Regions from separate parts of the Clostridium subterminale genome, predicted to be linked through region 1. Evidence: a T-box and tRNA genes for the amino acid it is inferred to sense, from the RefSeq annotation. Region 1 holds a T-box; the other holds one or more tRNA genes.

Region 1 (9,195 bases):
CTATTTCTCACATCTATTAATACGTGGAGTGCTACATAAAAACAATATATATAAAACTATCTCATAGAAAAATACAAATTTATATTCTTCTATGAGATAGTTTTTTTATTACTCTTGTCTGACATACTTATTCCATTGAGTATATATATGAAATAAACTAACCACATCTTGCATGTTATATAAAAGAATTTTTTCTTTCTTTTCCATGGGCATTCGTGAAAAATACATATCATCTTTCATTATCTTACTGAAGGTTTTAGCCAATGTAGAGCCACTTATAACTTCACTTTCTCTAAGAACACCACATTCACTCTCTAGCGCTTTAAGTCCTATTGACTTCTGCTTAACTTGCTCATATTTTTTTTGCAAATCTATACTTTTAAAATATTCTTCAACAGTATAATTTAACTTATATTTTTTAAATAGATAGTCAATTACTAGATAGTCATTATTTCCTGAAAAAGTAACAACATATTCTTTTTTTAGAGTATTTCTCATATTTTCAAAATACTCTTTTGATAAAGCAAGAATTTTCTCAAGTTCATGCTTATTTTCAATCATATACTGAGTAATTACCAACTTATTATTTTCTTCGTCATAATATCCTGCTCCAAAGACCCCTATGCATATAGGTTTCTTATAAACATAATGTTCTAAATCAAAGAAAACCGACTTTTTATAAAGGTCATTATCTCCGCTAATATTTAGACTCTGTTTAAATTCATCTTTCTCAATGTCTATAGTACTTTCTTTAACTATCACCTTACCACTCATTTCTTTAATAGGTATTGTGCTTCAAATATACTCCAAAGAAGCCTATATATAATTATATGTACTATAAAAATATATAATTATATTATATCACAAATAAATCCCTTTTATCTATATTATATATGTGTTTTATTAATATATACTTTAAGTTGACATCGGTTATCATTTAGAATATAATGTAAATATAGATATTGATAATTATTTTCATAAAGGAGTGATATTCATGAACGTTTTTAATTTAAAACCTGGTCATAAAGGATTAATTAAAGAACTTGCATGTGATGATAAATTAGCCAAAAGATTATTAGCTTTAGGGTTTGTTGAAGGAACAGAGGTTTTAGTTAAAAAAACCGCTCCTTTAGGAGATCCAATTATTATAAACTTAAGAGGGACAGACCTTGCTATTAGAAAAAAAGATGCTGAGTTGATTTTTATTAAGGAGGCAGTGTAATATGAAAGCCATTGCCCTTATTGGTAATCCTAATGTAGGAAAAACAACTTTATTTAATGCACTAACAGGTTCAAACCAATATGTAGGTAACTGGGCAGGTGTAACTGTAGATAAAAAAGAAGGTTATTTATCAAAGGATATAAAAATTGTTGACCTACCAGGTATATATGCAATGGATACCTTTTCTAATGAAGAAAAAGTGTCTAAAAACTTTTTATATACTGACGAAGTAGATTTAATTATAAATATTATAGACGGTTCTAATCTCGAAAGAAACCTTTACTTAACTTCTCAATTAACCAAATTCAATAAACCTATTTTACTAATAGTAAATATGATAGATGTAGCAGAAAGTAATGGAATTCATATAAATTACTCTGATTTATCTAAAGAATTAGGTGTTAATATAATGGCTATATCAGCTTCTAAAGGTGAAGGTGTAAAAGCAGTTAAAGATTTTCTTATTAATAAGGATTCCTTCGAGTCTTTAGATAAAACTATAAATTCTAAACATGAATTTGATAAAATGAATGAAAAAGAAACCTATGCATATATAGAAAACATTCTGAACAGATGTGTAGAAGGTAAAAAAACAAATATTAATACTGTTACTGAAAAAATAGATTCTATTGTCCTTAATAAGTTTTGGGCCTACCCTATATTTTTAGGAATTATGTTTATTATATTTAAATTTACCTTTGATTGGGTTGGTGGTCCTTTGCAAGAATTAGCTGATAAACTAGTCAATGAAGGGTTTGTATCTCTAATAGAAATACCACTAGCTAATACATCCCCTTGGTTTAAATCTTTAATAATCGATGGTATCATTGGTGGTGTTGGTTCCGTAATTGTATTTCTCCCAATCATATTAACTCTATTTGTAGGAATTAGCTTTCTTGAAGATAGTGGGTATATGGCTAGAACAGCATTTATTATGGACAAGTTGATGAGGAAATTGGGACTTTCGGGAAAGGCTTTCATACCCTTAATAATGGGCTTTGGATGTTCAGTACCAGGAATAATGTCTGCAAGAACCTTGGAAAGTGAAAAAGATAGAAAGTTAACAGCTCTGATTATTCCTTTTATGTCTTGTAATGCTAGATTACCTGTATATGCCCTATTTGCTGGTGCACTCTTTGCAGGTTATGAATCCTTAGTCATTTTTGGGCTATATTTCTTAGGCCTTATAGTAGCATTTATAATGGCATTTATATTTAAAAATACTTTATTTAAAAAAGATGAGGAACCCTTTATCATAGAATTACCTGAATATAAACTTCCTGAATTTAAAAGTTTAATGCTTCATACTTGGGAAAAAGGTAAAGGATTCTTAAAAAAGGCTGGGACTTTAATATTCTCTATATCTGTACTAGTATGGTTCTTATCAAACTTTAATATGAGTGGAATGGCCGAGATTAATGAAAGTTTCCTTGCATCTATAGGTAACTTCATATCTCCAATTTTTGCTCCATTAGGATTTGGTACATGGGAAAACTCTGTAGCACTATTAACAGGACTTATGGCTAAGGAAGTAGTTATTGGAACTCTAGGAGTACTTTATACTGGTGATTTAGCTACAAGCATTGCTGCAACATTTACAGTAGCCAGCGGTATTTCTTTCTTAGTATTTACTTTATTATATACCCCATGTGTTTCTGTCATAGCTACATTTAAAAAAGAATTCAGTGGAAAACTTGCTGTATTCTCAGTTATATATCAATTTATAGTGGCATGGATTTTTTCCTTCGGAATATATCATATAGCTTCACTTATATTTTAAAGAGGTGATAATATTTTGGAAATACTTATAACTATAGTTATTGTTGTATTAGCAGCCTTTATTCTTTTTAAAAACTTAAAGAAAAAATCTAAAGGATGTAATTGTGGTAGTTGTACCTCTAAGTGTCCTAGTTATGTTAATACAATAAAAAAACTTGATGATGATAAATAACATAATAAATAAAGAAAAATCCCTTGAATGATAAATTGCCAAGGGATTTTCTTTATATTAACCTTTATTACATTTCGTCTACTGTTTCAAGACCTATGAGATGTAATCCATTTTCTATTACTTGAAGAGTAGCTCTAACTAAAGCTAATCTTGTATTCTTTGTTACCTCATCTTGTGAATTAGATATATTTATAGAATTATAGAATTTATTAAAAGCTTTAGCAACATCTATAGTAAATCTTGTAACTATACTTGGTTGTAATTTATCTAATGCTTGCTTAATAGCATTATTTAAACCAGCTAAAGTTTTTACTAGTTCAAACTCTTCCTCCGAAGTAAGTTTACTATAATCAACTTCATCAGTACCTTCTCCTAGTTTTCTTAAAATACTCTTTCCTCTAGCATAAGTGTATTGAACATATGGCCCAGTTTCTCCTTCAAAGCTAAGCATTTCATCCCAATCAAAGATTATGTCCCTCTCTCTTGAGTTTTTAAGATAAGCAAAGACAACTGCTCCAATTCCTACCTTTTTAGCTACTTCTTTCTTACTCTCCAACGTAGGATTTTTCTCATTTATTATTTCTTCTGTTTTAACTACAGCTTCATTTAATAAATCCTCAAGGAATACTACATCACCTTTTCTTGTAGAAAGTTTCTTATCTGGGAAACGAACTAATCCAAATGGTACATGTATACAATCATCAGCCCACTCATACCCCATCTTTTTAACTGTACTAAATACTTGTTTAAAGTGAAGAGATTGATCCTTTGCAACTACATATATATTCTTATAGAAATCATAAGTTTTCTTTCTATAGAACATAGCAGCTAAATCACGAGTTGCATATATCGTAGCTCCATCTGCCTTTTTTATTATACAAGGTGGAATATTAAGTTCCTCTAACATAACAACCTTAGCACCGTTACTTTCAGTTAATAATCCCTTAGATTCAATCTCATCAATAACAGCATCCATTTTATCTTGGTAGAAGCTCTCACCAGCAAAAGAATCAAATTTAACATTTAACATATCAAATAATTTATCAAATTCCTTTAAGCTTAAGTCTTTAAATTTAGTCCATAGCTTAACTTCTTCCTCATTACCATCTTCAAGAAGCTTAAAATGCTTTCTCCCTTCATCATCAAGAGCAGGATTTTTTTCTGCTTCATCATGGAATTTTACATAAACCCTTAACATTTCTTTAATTGGTTCTTCCTCTAAAGCCTTCTCATCACCCCAATGATTATATGCATATATAAGTTTACCAAATTGTGTTCCCCAGTCTCCTAGGTGGTTTATTCCTATAGCATTATATCCTTGAGAATTAAATATTTTATAAAGAGAGTTACCAATCATGGTAGTATATAAGTGACCTACGTGGAACGGCTTAGCAATATTAGCTGAACAATATTCAACAATTACATTTTTGCCTTCTCCCTCTTTTGTATTCCCATAAGTCTCTTTTTCATTTAATACTTTTTCAATGATTTCCTTCATAAAATCATTCTTGGCTACAAAAAAGTTTATATAAGGTCCAAAGGCATCTATTTTTTCAAATCCATCTAAATTACCAAGTAATGCTTTTAAATCTTGAGCTATCATGTTTGGTGCTTTCTTCATAGATCTTGCTAATTGAAAACATGGGAATGCAAAATCCCCCATTTCTGGTTTTGGTGGGTTTTCAACAAGTTTTTCTATTGTTTCCTTTTCCATATCTATATGCTTACATAAATTCTCTGCTATTATATTTTTATAATCCATAATAAATCCTCCTTTTTTTCTTTCATCTCTTTTCTCTATAAAAACTTCAAAATGTATATAAAAAAACCGCCTCTTTCCATAGGAAAGAGGCGGTTATATAACCGTGGTACCACTCTAATTGACTTCTATAAAAGTCCACTCATAAATTTTTAACGCAACAGCGACTTACCCTACTAAGTAAACTTTTGGGGCAGCTTCTCCAAGGTTCTCTTCCTAATTTATTATTAATAAATTTCTTTGCAATTACTTGATAAGATTCTTTTATTCTTGTGAAGCTCACACCAACCTTCACTCGCTTTAAGAATTAATAAAGAAAGTACTGTCCTTTTCATAGAATTTCCATATTAAATTTTATATTATTTGTATTATAAATAAATAATGGTAAAATGTCAACTAAATAAATTAATATTTATACTAATAAGTATTTAGTTTATACATAATGATATTTAACCAAACATTATTATAATTTATTAACATACTATGCTCTATTTTAATTCTAGATACTCATCATAAGTCATGTTTTTATCAATTACACCACCAGGAATAATTTCTATTATTCTGTTTGCAACTGTATTAATAAACTGATGGTCATGAGATGTAAATAGTATAGTTCCAGCAAAGTTAATTAGTCCATTATTAACTGCTGTTATAGATTCTAGGTCTAAGTGGTTTGTTGGCTCATCTAAAATTAACACATTAGCTCCACTTAACATCATCTTTGATAGCATACAACGAACTTTTTCTCCTCCTGAAAGTACAGAAGCTTGCTTTAATGCTTCTTCTCCCGAGAATAGCATTCTACCAAGGAATCCTCTTATAAAGCTTTCTGCCTTCTCCTCTGAAAATTGTCTTAACCAGTCCACAAGATTTAAATCAAAACCATCAAAGAACTCTGAGTTATCAGATGGAAAGTAAGATTGAGATGTAGTTATCCCCCATTTAAAGCTTCCGCTATCTGGCTCCATTTCTCCCATTAATATTTTGAATAGAGTAGTTTTAGCAACACCATCACCTAAAAATGCCACTTTATCATTCTTATATATCATAAAGCTTACATTATCAAGAATCTTAACACCTTCAATGGTTTTACATAGATTTTCAACAACTAATAAATCATTTCCAGCTTCTCTATCGGCCTTAAATCCAACAAAAGGATATCTTCTTGAAGATGGTTTAATATCATCTAGAGTTAATTTATCTAATTGTTTCTTTCTACTAGTAGCTTGCTTAGCTTTTGATGCATTAGAACTAAAACGAGCTATAAAATTTTGAAGTTCTTTTATCTTTTCTTCTTTTTTCTTATTTTGATCCTTAGACATTTGTAGTGCTAACTGACTTGATTCATACCAGAAATCATAGTTACCAACATACATTTGGATTTTTCCAAAGTCTACATCAGCCATATTTGTACATACTTTATTTAAGAAGTGTCTATCGTGGGATACCACAATAACAGTTCCTTCAAAATCCATTAAAAAGTTTTCAAGCCAAGCTATAGATTTAATATCTAAGTGGTTGGTAGGCTCATCAAGTAAAAGAATATCTGGATGACCAAATAAAGCTTGTGCAAGTAAAACCTTAACCTTCTCTGAACCATTTAAGTCCTTCATTGCCTTGTAATGTAAATCTTCTGTTATCCCAAGGCCTTGAAGTAATGTAGCCGCTTCACTTTCAGCTTCCCATCCATTAAGGTCTGCAAATTCACCTTCAAGCTCAGAAGCCTTTATTCCATCTTCATCACTAAAATCCTCTTTAGCATAAAGTGCGTCTTTTTCATTCATGATTTCAACTAATCTAGGATGACCCATTATTACAGTTTTTAACACTTCCTCTTCATCATAAGCAAAGTGATCTTGCTTTAAAACTGCTAGCCTTTGACCTGGGGTTATACTAACTTCTCCTGTATTAGGCTCTATATCTCCTGCTAATATCTTTAGGAATGTAGACTTTCCTGCCCCATTTGCTCCTATTAATCCATAACAATTTCCTTCTGTGAACTTAATATTAACATCCTCAAAAAGTTTACGTGCTCCGTATCTTAAACTAACTCCTGTAGTACTAATCATAACGTTACCTCCAATTATCATTAAAAAAGTCTTACCCATTGGGTAAAACCTTTTGAACTATTCATTAAAACATACAAATATCATTATAACATAGATTCATCCTTTATACTATTATTTACTACGAATATTTTTACTTTCTACTGTTATTTCTTCAAATCTATACTTTTGTCCTGTTGGATTCACTTTATTTCTTGGTACTTCTTCTATAAACATATTATATGGTCTTACAAATAGTCCACATTCACCATATAATGCTCTATAAAGTACCATCTTCTCTTGGGTTTCTGAATTTATTACAAAATCCTCAAATAAATATAAGTCCCCCTTAAAATGTCTAAAAATTTTACCTTTGAATTCTGATATATCTCTCATAATTCCTCCAATATCACTAAATTAAGTTGAAATTTTTATACTACCTCTTTACCAAAAGGTGCCAAAGATAACTTGGCCATTTTCAAAGATTGTGCTGCAAAAGGTATTCCTATTATAGTAATAGAGAGTAGTAATGCACTAATCAAATTGGTTATTACAAGAGGTAACCCTCCAAATATCAACCATAGAATATTTAATAAAAATCCCATACTACTGTCATTGGTTGTGATAATTTCTTTACCAAATGGAGCAAATTGTAACTTAGCTAATTTAAAGCATTGCATTCCAACAGGGATTCCAACTATTGTTATACACCATAGTAACCCTGTTAAAAACCATTGTATACTAGCAATTAATCCTCCAAATACAAACCAAATAATATTTCCCAAACAACTCATAACATACTCCTTAAATAGCTCTAATAATTAATATAATATACAATTTAAGTATAATTGCAATGAAATTTAATAAAATTTAACAAGAATAAAAATAAGCTTAGATAAAATTAAATTTACCTAAGCTCCTTTTATAATATTCTTATTTATCTAAATTCTTATTTACTTTCTCTAAGTAATTCGTTTCACTGACAATTTTATTCTCAAAACTTTCTACGGCACCTTTAGTATAGTTACCAGCAGCCTTTGAATTCATCCCTTGGAAATTATTATTGTTTTTTAAGTTATTATCTTTTAAACTATTGTTACTCATTTGTTATCACCTCCCGAATTTATTGTTAGTAATTTTATTAGATTTATTCATCAAATATTTGCTTTAAAAATTATTAGAAATTATTTTTTATATTAATAAATTTATTTTATTATTGACATTTTAAAAAGTTTTTTATAAAATCAAAAGGACAAATCTACTTTTAAGTTGGTCCAGAGAGGCCAAGAAGGGAGACAGGAATAATGGCTAGAAGTATAATTATTTTAAAGAGAAACCCATAGGATGATAAATTGAGCAACTTATAATTTGCTTTGTTTGTTGTCCTTTTTGTTGTACATTAATTATTTTGATTGGAGGGTTTTTCTTGAAAACAAAAAATATTGAAGCAAAACTTATATTAGAAAACGGAATGGAATTCAGAGGTAAAGCCTTTGGATACATTGATGACACTGTGGGAGAAGTAGTGTTTAATACATCTATGACTGGGTATCAAGAAACTCTTACAGATCCATCTTATTATGGTCAAATTGTAACAATGACTTATCCCTTAATTGGAAATTATGGAATTAATTTAGAGGATTTAGAATCTTCTTCTCCAAAAATTAAGGGGTTTATTGTAAGAGAAAAATCTAATAATCCTTCAAACTTCAGATGTGAGATGGAATTAGATGGCTACCTTATAGAGAACAAAATCTTGGGACTAGAAGGTATTGATACAAGGGCTCTTACTAAAATCTTAAGAGATTACGGATCCATGAAGGGTTATATAACAACTAAAAACTTATCTTTAGAAGATATAAATGATAAGTTAGAAAAATTTGAAAATGATGATGCTGTATATAAAGTATCTACTGATGAAGCATATGAGATACCAGGCAGTGGACCTCACGTTGCTGTTATGGATTTTGGAGTTAAATCAAATATCTTAAGAAACTTTAAAGAAAGAAACTGCAGACTAACTGTATTTCCAGCTACCTCAAAGGCTGAAGAAATACTCTCTTCAAACCCAGACCTAATATTCTTATCTAATGGTCCTGGAGACCCTATGAAACTAGATAATATAGTTGAAGAAGTAAAAAAATTAGCAACTGTAAAACCTACTTGCGGTATTTGTCTTGGACATCAACTTTTAGCTTGGGCCTTTGGCGGAGAAACT
Region 2 (9,195 bases), on a different contig from region 1:
CCTGGAACAGTTCTTTTAGAATTTGATGGTCATGTTGAAGAACTTAACTTAAATCCTGGAGAAAGAATAAAAGTAGATACTGGTCATGTAGCTGCTTTTGAACCAAGCGTAAATTTTGATATAGAAATGGTTAAAGGACTTAAAAACATATTCTTTGGTGGTGAAGGTTTATTTTTAACAACACTAACTGGCCCTGGGAAAGTATACCTACAAACTATGCCTCTTCAAAATTTAGCTGGTAAATTATCTTTTTATCTTAATACCGGTGGTACTAATATGAGAGATTAATTCTATAAAATTTGAAACTCATAGTAGTATATTTAAAATATCTACTTATAGTGTAAAATAAAAAATAACCTTTTAGATAATGAATATTTATTATCTAAAAGGTTTAATTTTTTTAAATATGTGTAATTGTATTATCCTTTTTCCTATATATTATTATTAATCCCACAACACATATAAGTACTCCTATGATACTTACAATTTGAGCTGTTCTAAGTCCAAACATCATTAAGCTGTCTGTTCTAAGTCCTTCTATGAAAAATCTTCCCATAGAATATAATCCTATATAAGTTAAGAATACAACTCCATCCTTTTTAACTTTGTGTAACATATAGAATAATATAAAGAATACTCCTAAATCCCAAATTGATTCATATAAAAAGGTAGGATGATAGTAAGTTCCATTTATAAGCATACCTCTTTGAATAAACTCTGGAAATTTACTTATAAAAGCTTTTGTTACAGGTCCACCATGTGCCTCTTGATTAAAGAAATTTCCCCATCTTCCAATTGCTTGGGCCAATATAATACATGGTGCTGCCATATCTAGTGCAGATGGAAACTTTATTCTCATTCTCTTTGTGCATATATACACAACTATAACAGCTGCAATTATTCCTCCATGAATAGCAAGGCCACCTTGTCTAGTATTAAAGATATCCATTAAATTATCTTTATAATATCCAAACTCAAATAGTACATAATAAAGTCTTGCTCCTATTATAGATATTGGAAATGCAATCAAGAATATAGTTAAAACATCATCATAATTTATTCCTTTTAACTTACAAGTATACTGACTTAACAAAAGTGCTAACATGGTACCTGAACATATTATAACTCCATACCACATAATATCTAAACCAAATATATTTATAGCTACTGGATTCATATATTCCCCTCCTTACTCCTTTTTATCTCATTATAATCTATTTAAATAATTATTTGTATTCTTTTAATAGTTCTTCTATCTTATGTTTACATCTCATACCTTTACAGCTTCCAGATCCGGCACCTGTTATCTTTTTTACATCCTCAAAAGATTTAGCTCCATCTGCTATTGCTTTTTTTATAACAGCTTTAGATACTACTCTACAGATACAAACTTTAGTATGCTTATCTAATACTGCCTGCCTTAATGCTTCTTGTTTTGCTTGTTCATCCATATTTATATTTTCTCCTTTCTCTTTTCTTTAAAAAACTCTTGTAGCAAATTGCTACATTCTTCATTATAAAGCCAATTAACATTAACCCAATGATTTAAATCTTCACTTTGAGTAATGTTAAATACTGAACCACAGCCTCCACCTATAGGATCAAAGGTTCCAATATATAACCTTCTTATTCTACTTTGAACAATAGCTCCAGCGCACATAGGACATGGTTCTAATGTTACATACATATCACATTCATTAAGCCTCCAATCTCCTATACCCTCTGCAGCTTTTTTTATTGCAATTATTTCTGCATGATTAGTAGGATCTTTGGTACTCTCCTTTGTATTATGACTTGTAGCTATTATTTTATTGTTTTTTACTATTACTGCTCCTACAGGAACTTCATTTTTACTTTTTGCAATTTTAGCTTCGATAATTGCTTGTTGTAAAAAATAATTATCCATAATGTACTCCTCTTTATTATATATAATAAAAAAAACTTAGTAAAGCAAGCCTTACTAAGTTCTGGTGCGCACGAGAGGAGTCGAACCTCCGGCCTTCCCCTTAGGAGGGGGATGCTCTATCCTGCTGAGCTACGGGCGCATATCATCTAATCTTTATTATAATAATATATTTATTCTTCGTCAATAGATTAATTTCTATATTTTACTACGCATCTTTTCTATTAATGTTAATCAATTAATCCCTATATACTATTTAAAAATAACATATCTATAGAATATATTATTTTTATGATTATATGCACATAATATAAAAATATTTATAATTTTATATATTTGTCAGAAAAATAAATGATTTATTGCAGATTTTTATTTAAATCTATGTTAAAATACTAATATATTGTGATTTTGCAACAAAAAATTCAGAGGTGATTTTATAATGAAGAAGATTAATATAACCGAAACAGTTCTCAGAGATGCGAATCAATCCCTTATTGCAACAAGACTTCCTTTTGAAGATTTTGCACCTATTCTTAAAGATTTAGATGATGCAGGATATTATTCATTAGAGTGTTGGGGGGGAGCAACCTTTGACTCTTGCTTAAGATATTTAAATGAAGACCCATGGGAAAGATTAAAGAACATAAAAAAAATAGTTACTAAAACTCCTCTTCAAATGTTATTAAGAGGTCAAAATATTTTAGGATATAAACACTATCCAGATGATGTTGTTAGAGAATTTATTAAAATGTCTGTTTACCACGGTATGGATATAATAAGAATATTTGATGCATTAAATGACTTTGCTAATATAGAAGTTGCTATGAATGAAACTATAAAGCAAGGTGCTCATGCACAAGGAACTATAGTTTATACTGTAAGTCCAATCCATGATGTTAAAAACTATACTAAACTAGCAAAACAACTTGAAAATATGGGAGCAAACTCTATTTGCATAAAGGATATGGCTGGCCTTATAATGCCTTCTATAGCATATGACATAGTTAAGAGTATAAAGGAAACTGTTAAAATTCCAGTATTTTTACACTCTCATAGCACAAATGGTATTGCTGAAATGGCTTATTTTAAAGCTGCAGAAGCTGGTGTAGATGGAATTGACTGTTCAATTTCTTCATTCTCTAGTGGTACATCTCAGCCTCCAACAGAATCTATGCATCATGCACTAAAAACTGCTGGATTTACTACTGGTCTTAATGTAGATACATTAACTCAAATAAATAATTTCTTTAAACCAGTTAGAGCAAAAGTTTTAGAAGCTGGATTACTAGATCCAAAGGTATTAACGCCTCAACCTGAAGGACTTACAAACCAAATACCTGGAGGAATGTTATCTAATATGATTTCTCAACTTAAAGCTCAAAACTCTATTGATAAACTTGATGCAGTTCTTGCAGAAGTTCCTAAAGTAAGAGAAGACTTAGGATTCCCTCCACTTGTTACTCCAATGAGCCAAATGGTTGGAACTCAAGCTACAGTTAATGTATTAACTGGTGAAAGATATAAAATGGTTCTTAAAGAAGTTAAAGCTTATTGCAGAGGAGAATATGGTAAAGCTCCTGGTAAAATAAACGAAGAAGTTCTTAAAAAAGCTCTTGGAAATGATGCTCCTATTGAAGGAAGATATGCTGATACTTTAGAACCAGCTTTCCAAAAGACAAAAGAAAAACTCAAAGATATAACAACCAGTGAAGAAGATGTTCTTTCTTACTTAGCTTTCCCACAAATAGCTGAAGAGTTCTTTAAAAAGAGAAGTGAAAAGCCATCTAATGATGATATGAGAAAGCTAACTAATAGCGAAGTAATATAAATAAAAAAATATTAAATTTATTCAAATATCTCCAATTAAGGTATATGGTTATATCTTAATTGGAGATATATTTATATATATAATATATTTTCTGTTATAATATCATTATGTTAAATTTAAGGCAAACCTGGAGATGATTTTATGATAAAGTACTATGATAGAAAAAAGAGGACCTATTATAAAGAAAATGTAGCTGGTGGAGGTATACTTAATTTTATGTATAGTAACTCTATTGCTAAAACCTTTCTACCTGAAATTGCAAGTCGAAAATTCTTTAGTAAGCTCTATGGATTAGGCTGTGATAGTAAATTCAGTAAAAAATATATACAAACCTTTGTAGCTAAATTCAACATAAATATGGATGAATATGAAAAAAACATAGATGAATATAGCTCTTTTAATGACTTTTTTTATAGAAAGCTTTCAAAATGCAGTCGTAATATCTGTAAAGATGAAAAATCATTTATTTCTCCCTGTGACGGTAAACTCTTAGCTATAGAAAAAATTGATGAGACTTCCAGCTTTACAGTTAAAGGATTTAAATATACCCTTAATGAGTTATTCCAAAATGAAGACTTAAGTAAAAATTATTCTAATGGTACTTGTCTAATATTTAGATTATGTCCAACTGATTATCACAGATTTCACTTTGTTGATTCCGGAATTTGTTCTAAGTCTACATTTATAAAAGGCAAATACTACTCAGTTAATCCAGTAGCTCTTGAAAATATAAGCAAGGTATTGTCAGAAAATAAAAGAGAGTATAGTATTTTAAAAAGTGATAATTTTGACGATGTTATCTATATAGAGGTAGGAGCTACCTTTGTTGGTTCTATTATTCAAACTTATTCTTCATCATCCAAAATTAACCGTGGAGATGAAAAAGGTTATTTTAAGTTTGGTGGCTCAACAGTTATAGTTATACTAAAGAAAAATATATTAAAATTAGATGATGATATATGTTATCAAAGTAATTTAGGAGTAGAGACATCTGTATATATGGGCGAAAAAATAGGAGTAAGAATCTAAATTCTTACTCCTATTTTTATAATTTAAACTTAAGTGTAGTATCATTTAATTTATCTGCATTTTCTTTGTTTTCAATAGCAGTATTCTTTATACTCTCAATATTTCCTACTATATCCATAGTTTTAGATGATATAGATGATACTCCCATAGCTCCCTCCGTAACTGTTGCTGATACCTCATCTATAGCAGTAACAATTCCTTCTATAGCTTGATTCAGCACTGCTGCTTCACTACTAAATTCATTCATAAAGTTATTGAATTGATCTGCATCTTTTTCGTATAAAGCTCCTTGCTCTATATTTTTATCATAATCATTAATTACTTGTTGTTCTATGAAATTGCTCATACGTCCTGCACTTAGTGCCAATTCTTCTACAGATTTATTTACTATCTTAACTATTCTTTGTATATCTGCTGCTGTTTTACCAGACTCTTCTGCTAGCTTTCTAACTTCATCCGCAACTACAGAGAATCCTCTTCCTGCCTCTCCTGCACGAGCCGCTTCTATTGCAGCATTTAGAGCTAATAAATTAGTTTGTTGAGTTATTTTAAGTATAGAATCAGCTAACTTATCAATTTGCTTAACTTCCTTTGAACTTGTTATAGCCACTTCTAACTCACTTTTTACACTATTATAAATATCATTTGATTTTTCTTTAGATTTTATAGCACTAGCTTTTATGCCCTGAGCTCTCTTAAGAATATCCTTAGTTATTTCATACCCTTCTAGTGCTTCATTCGCTATATTCTGTACACTCTTAATCATTTCAGTAGAAGATGCTGCAATTTCTTGAGAAGTTGCTGACGTTTCTTCTATACCAGAAGATACACTTTCAGTTTCAAATAATGTTTCATCAGCTTTAATTTTTAATGACTCTGTAGATTCTTCTACTATATTAGCATTATTAGTTAATACTTCAGTAGTTATCGCAATCTCTCCAACAACTTCCCTTAACACTTCCCTCATATTTATAATAGATCTATATATAAGACCTATTTCGTCCTTAGACTTAATTATAGCTAAATTATCATTAGTTAAATCTAACTTAGCTGTTTTATTAACCAAAGCTGCAACCGTTACTATAGGATTTATAATTACATTGGCCATCACCATTATTATAATAGAACCTATAATAACTATAGCTAATGCTATTAATGCTATTTGTTTAACCATTGCCATTACCGGTTTTCTTATTTCATTACTACCAGCATCTATAACCATAGTCCAGTTTGTTCTAGGAACTAATCCATAAGATGACATTACTTTATTTCCATTTATCTTATATTCTACAGATCCTACCTCTACATTACTTCCTTTCATAGCCTTATCTACTATAACCTTTATTTCAGGGATATCTATTGTTTGTCCAATTTTCTCTTTATTGGGATGGTAAATTATATTTCCAGTTTCATCAATAAGATATGCATAACTGCTTTCTATCTCACCAATCTTTATATTTTCAATATAAGTAGAAAAACTCTCAGCATATACATGTAATGCTATATATCCTACACATTTACTATAGTTAGCTTCATCTAATACAGGATACGTAAATACTAAAACTCCTTTATCCCCTGCAACAGATTTAATAGTATTACTTATCCACTTCCCCCCACTAGAACTAGTACTATGATAAGAATTATCAACTTCATTAGATCCAACTAAAGATTCTTCACTATCAGCTACTATATCACCTGCAGTGCTAACTAACGATATTCTGTCTACATGCTTATTGGCAGATATATATGACTTAAAGCTTTCATTTATATTTTTAACATCTTCTTTACTATTTTTTTTCTGATCATAATTTAATAAGACATTAAGATTATCCTTAGAATTTGATAGAGCAAAAGCCTCATTAGTCACTTTATCCATCATAACAGATATAGTTTGTATAGATGATGTAGTTATGTCCTCCATATTTTCTATACTCTGACTTGAAATCGTCTTTGAGGAATTTATGTACATAATTGTACTAGTTGTTACCATTGATACTATGGTAAGTCCTATCATACTAATTAATATTTTTCTTTTAACACTAGTTCCTTCAACTTGTAATTTTCCTTCTTTATAAACCTTAGCTGTTGATTTTATACTATTTATATTGTTACTTATATCATCAATTTTATCTTTATCTATTTTATTGCTATTTTTAATTTTTTTACCGATTAAGTCTTTATGTCTAATTGTAATCTTGCTGAATGCATTCTTAATACTTTTGCTTATATTTTTAGATGTACTTTTTAAATTAAATGAGCTATGTTTCCTTTTTTTTAAAGTCTTATCAGACTTCCTTTTAATCATAAATATACCCCCATATATTAATAATTTATATAATAATTATCGTATACAAGAGTTTATACTATATATACATTACACATATTATGTAACTAATATTAAATATATTTATCTATAATCAAATTAGTTAAATCACATAATAGTTTACATACATATAATCTGATATATATTTATTAGATATGATATTTTTTATATTTAAAGTCGAAATTTATCATATCTAATAGTAAATATTTATAAAAAAAGTCATTGCAAATTACTTGCAATGACTAAATATGGCAGGGTGTGTAGGAATCGAACCCGCAATATACGGTCCGTAGCCGTATGTTATATCCATTTAACTAACACCCCAAAAGGTTATTTAAATAACTATTACATAATAACATAGAATCTTCATGATTTCAATAATTATTTTTTAATTTAGTTGCATCTTATTAAATCATAAAAAACAATAAACCTGATTCTTAAGTAAATCATTAAGAATCAGGTTTGTTAATATTTTTGGCGGAGAAAGAGGGATTTGAACCCTCGCGACGGTTGCCCGACCTACGCCCTTAGCAGGGGCGCCTCTTCAGCCACTTGAGTATTTCTCCAAAAAATAAAAAAATGGCGGAGAGATAGGGATTCGAACCCTAGGTACGCTCACACGTACGCCGGTTTTCAAGACCGGTGCCTTAAACCAACTCGACCATCTCTCCGTAGAATTATTAAAATCATACTATGATTTTACTTATTTAATTTTTATAGGTTATTTTTAAATGGCGGAGAAAGAGGGATTTGAACCCTCGCGACGGTTACCCGACCTACGCCCTTAGCAGGGGCGCCTCTTCAGCCACTTGAGTATTTCTCCAATTTAAAAATATGGCGGAGAGATAGGGATTCGAACCCTAGGTACGCTCACACGTACGCCGGTTTTCAAGACCGGTGCCTTAAACCAACTCGACCATCTCTCCATTTCCTACAAGGGTTATTTTATCAAGAAATAGCCCTTGTGTCAACAATATTTTTAAAAAACTTTATATAAATTCTAAAAATATATTTTTATTTTGTTATTTTTTCACGCCCCATGTATGTTCTTAATACCTCTGGTACTGTAACACTTCCATCTGCATTTTGATAATTCTCAAGGACTGCAGCTAAAGCTCTTCCTATAGCAACACCTGAACCATTTACTGTATGAACAAATTTAGGTTTAGCTTTGGGATCATCTTTATATTTTATATTAGCACGTCTTGCTTGGAAATCTTCAAAATTACTACAACTTGATATTTCTACATACTTATTGTAACTTGGCATCCAGACTTCTATGTCATACTTTAAAGCAGCAGTAAATCCTAAATCTCCTCTGCATATTTTTACAATTCTATATGGAAGTCCTAACCCTTGTAATACACTTTCTGCATCCTGAACCAATTTATTAAGTTCATCATATGATTCTTCTTCTTTCGTAAATTTAACTAGCTCTACTTTGTTAAACTGATGTTGTCTAATTAAGCCTCTAGTATCTCTTCCAGCAGAACCAGCTTCTGATCTAAAACATGCACTATATGCTGCATATTTTATTGGAAGTTTATCTCCTTCCAGTATTTCATCTCTATAAATATTTGTTACTGGAACTTCTGCTGTTGGTATTAAAAAGTAATCTGTATCACTAACTTTAAAAGCATCTTCTTCAAACTTAGGTAACTGCCCAGTTCCAGTCATACTACTTCTATTAACCATATATGGAGGAAGTATTTCATCATATCCATTTTCACCAGTATGAGTATCTAGGAAATAGTTTATTAATGCTCTTTCTAATCTTGCTCCAAGCCCCTTGTAAACAGTAAATCTAGATCCTGTAATTTTACCTGCTCTTTCAAAATCTAATAAGTTATTTTCTGTACCTATAGTCCAGTGTTCTTTAGGATCAAAATCAAACTTTCTTATCTCTCCCCACTTTTTAATTTCAACATTATCCTCATCATCACTACCATTTGGAACTGAATCATGAGGTATATTAGGTATTCTCATTATTATATATTCTATTCTTTCATCTATTTCATTTAAATCCACATCAAAATTCTTTATTGTATCTGAAAGTTGTTTCATTTCTTTCATAGTTTCTGATACATCTATACCTTGTTTTTTTAATTTAGG

What was found. The T-box of region 1 lies ahead of argS (arginine--tRNA ligase). A T-box ahead of a tRNA ligase gene usually reads a tRNA of that ligase, here a tRNA-Arg.
Region 2: it has a tRNA-Arg gene. The T-box ahead of argS (arginine--tRNA ligase) is inferred to sense a tRNA for this amino acid. The anticodon was not compared.

The regions. Positions count from the first base shown of each region.
Region 1 is NZ_BAAACI010000001.1:394,011-403,205, forward strand. It holds gene ABDZ93_RS02105 (ribonuclease H-like domain-containing protein) at 109-774, opposite strand; gene ABDZ93_RS02110 (FeoA family protein) at 995-1,222, shown strand; gene feoB (ferrous iron transport protein B) at 1,224-3,002, shown strand; gene ABDZ93_RS02120 (FeoB-associated Cys-rich membrane protein) at 3,018-3,173, shown strand; gene argS (arginine--tRNA ligase) at 3,241-4,935, opposite strand; T-box leader at 5,018-5,276, opposite strand; gene ABDZ93_RS02130 (ABC-F family ATP-binding cassette domain-containing protein) at 5,421-7,001, opposite strand; gene ABDZ93_RS02135 (DUF1653 domain-containing protein) at 7,113-7,373, opposite strand; gene ABDZ93_RS02140 (YccF domain-containing protein) at 7,409-7,771, opposite strand; gene ABDZ93_RS02145 (hypothetical protein) at 7,911-8,081, opposite strand; gene ABDZ93_RS02150 (carbamoyl phosphate synthase small subunit) at 8,419-9,195, shown strand, end outside.
Region 2 is NZ_BAAACI010000010.1:7,072-16,266, forward strand. It holds gene ABDZ93_RS18160 (TIGR00266 family protein) at 1-288, shown strand, start outside; gene lgt (prolipoprotein diacylglyceryl transferase) at 401-1,177, opposite strand; gene ABDZ93_RS18170 ((2Fe-2S)-binding protein) at 1,227-1,451, opposite strand; gene ABDZ93_RS18175 (nucleoside deaminase) at 1,454-1,906, opposite strand; tRNA gene ABDZ93_RS18180 (tRNA-Arg) at 1,969-2,045, opposite strand; gene ABDZ93_RS18185 (pyruvate carboxylase subunit B) at 2,343-3,731, shown strand; gene ABDZ93_RS18190 (phosphatidylserine decarboxylase) at 3,873-4,760, shown strand; gene ABDZ93_RS18195 (methyl-accepting chemotaxis protein) at 4,777-7,065, opposite strand; tRNA gene ABDZ93_RS18200 (tRNA-Arg) at 7,333-7,407, opposite strand; tRNA gene ABDZ93_RS18205 (tRNA-Ser) at 7,559-7,649, opposite strand; tRNA gene ABDZ93_RS18210 (tRNA-Ser) at 7,664-7,754, opposite strand; tRNA gene ABDZ93_RS18215 (tRNA-Ser) at 7,816-7,906, opposite strand; tRNA gene ABDZ93_RS18220 (tRNA-Ser) at 7,919-8,009, opposite strand; gene serS (serine--tRNA ligase) at 8,098-9,195, opposite strand, start outside.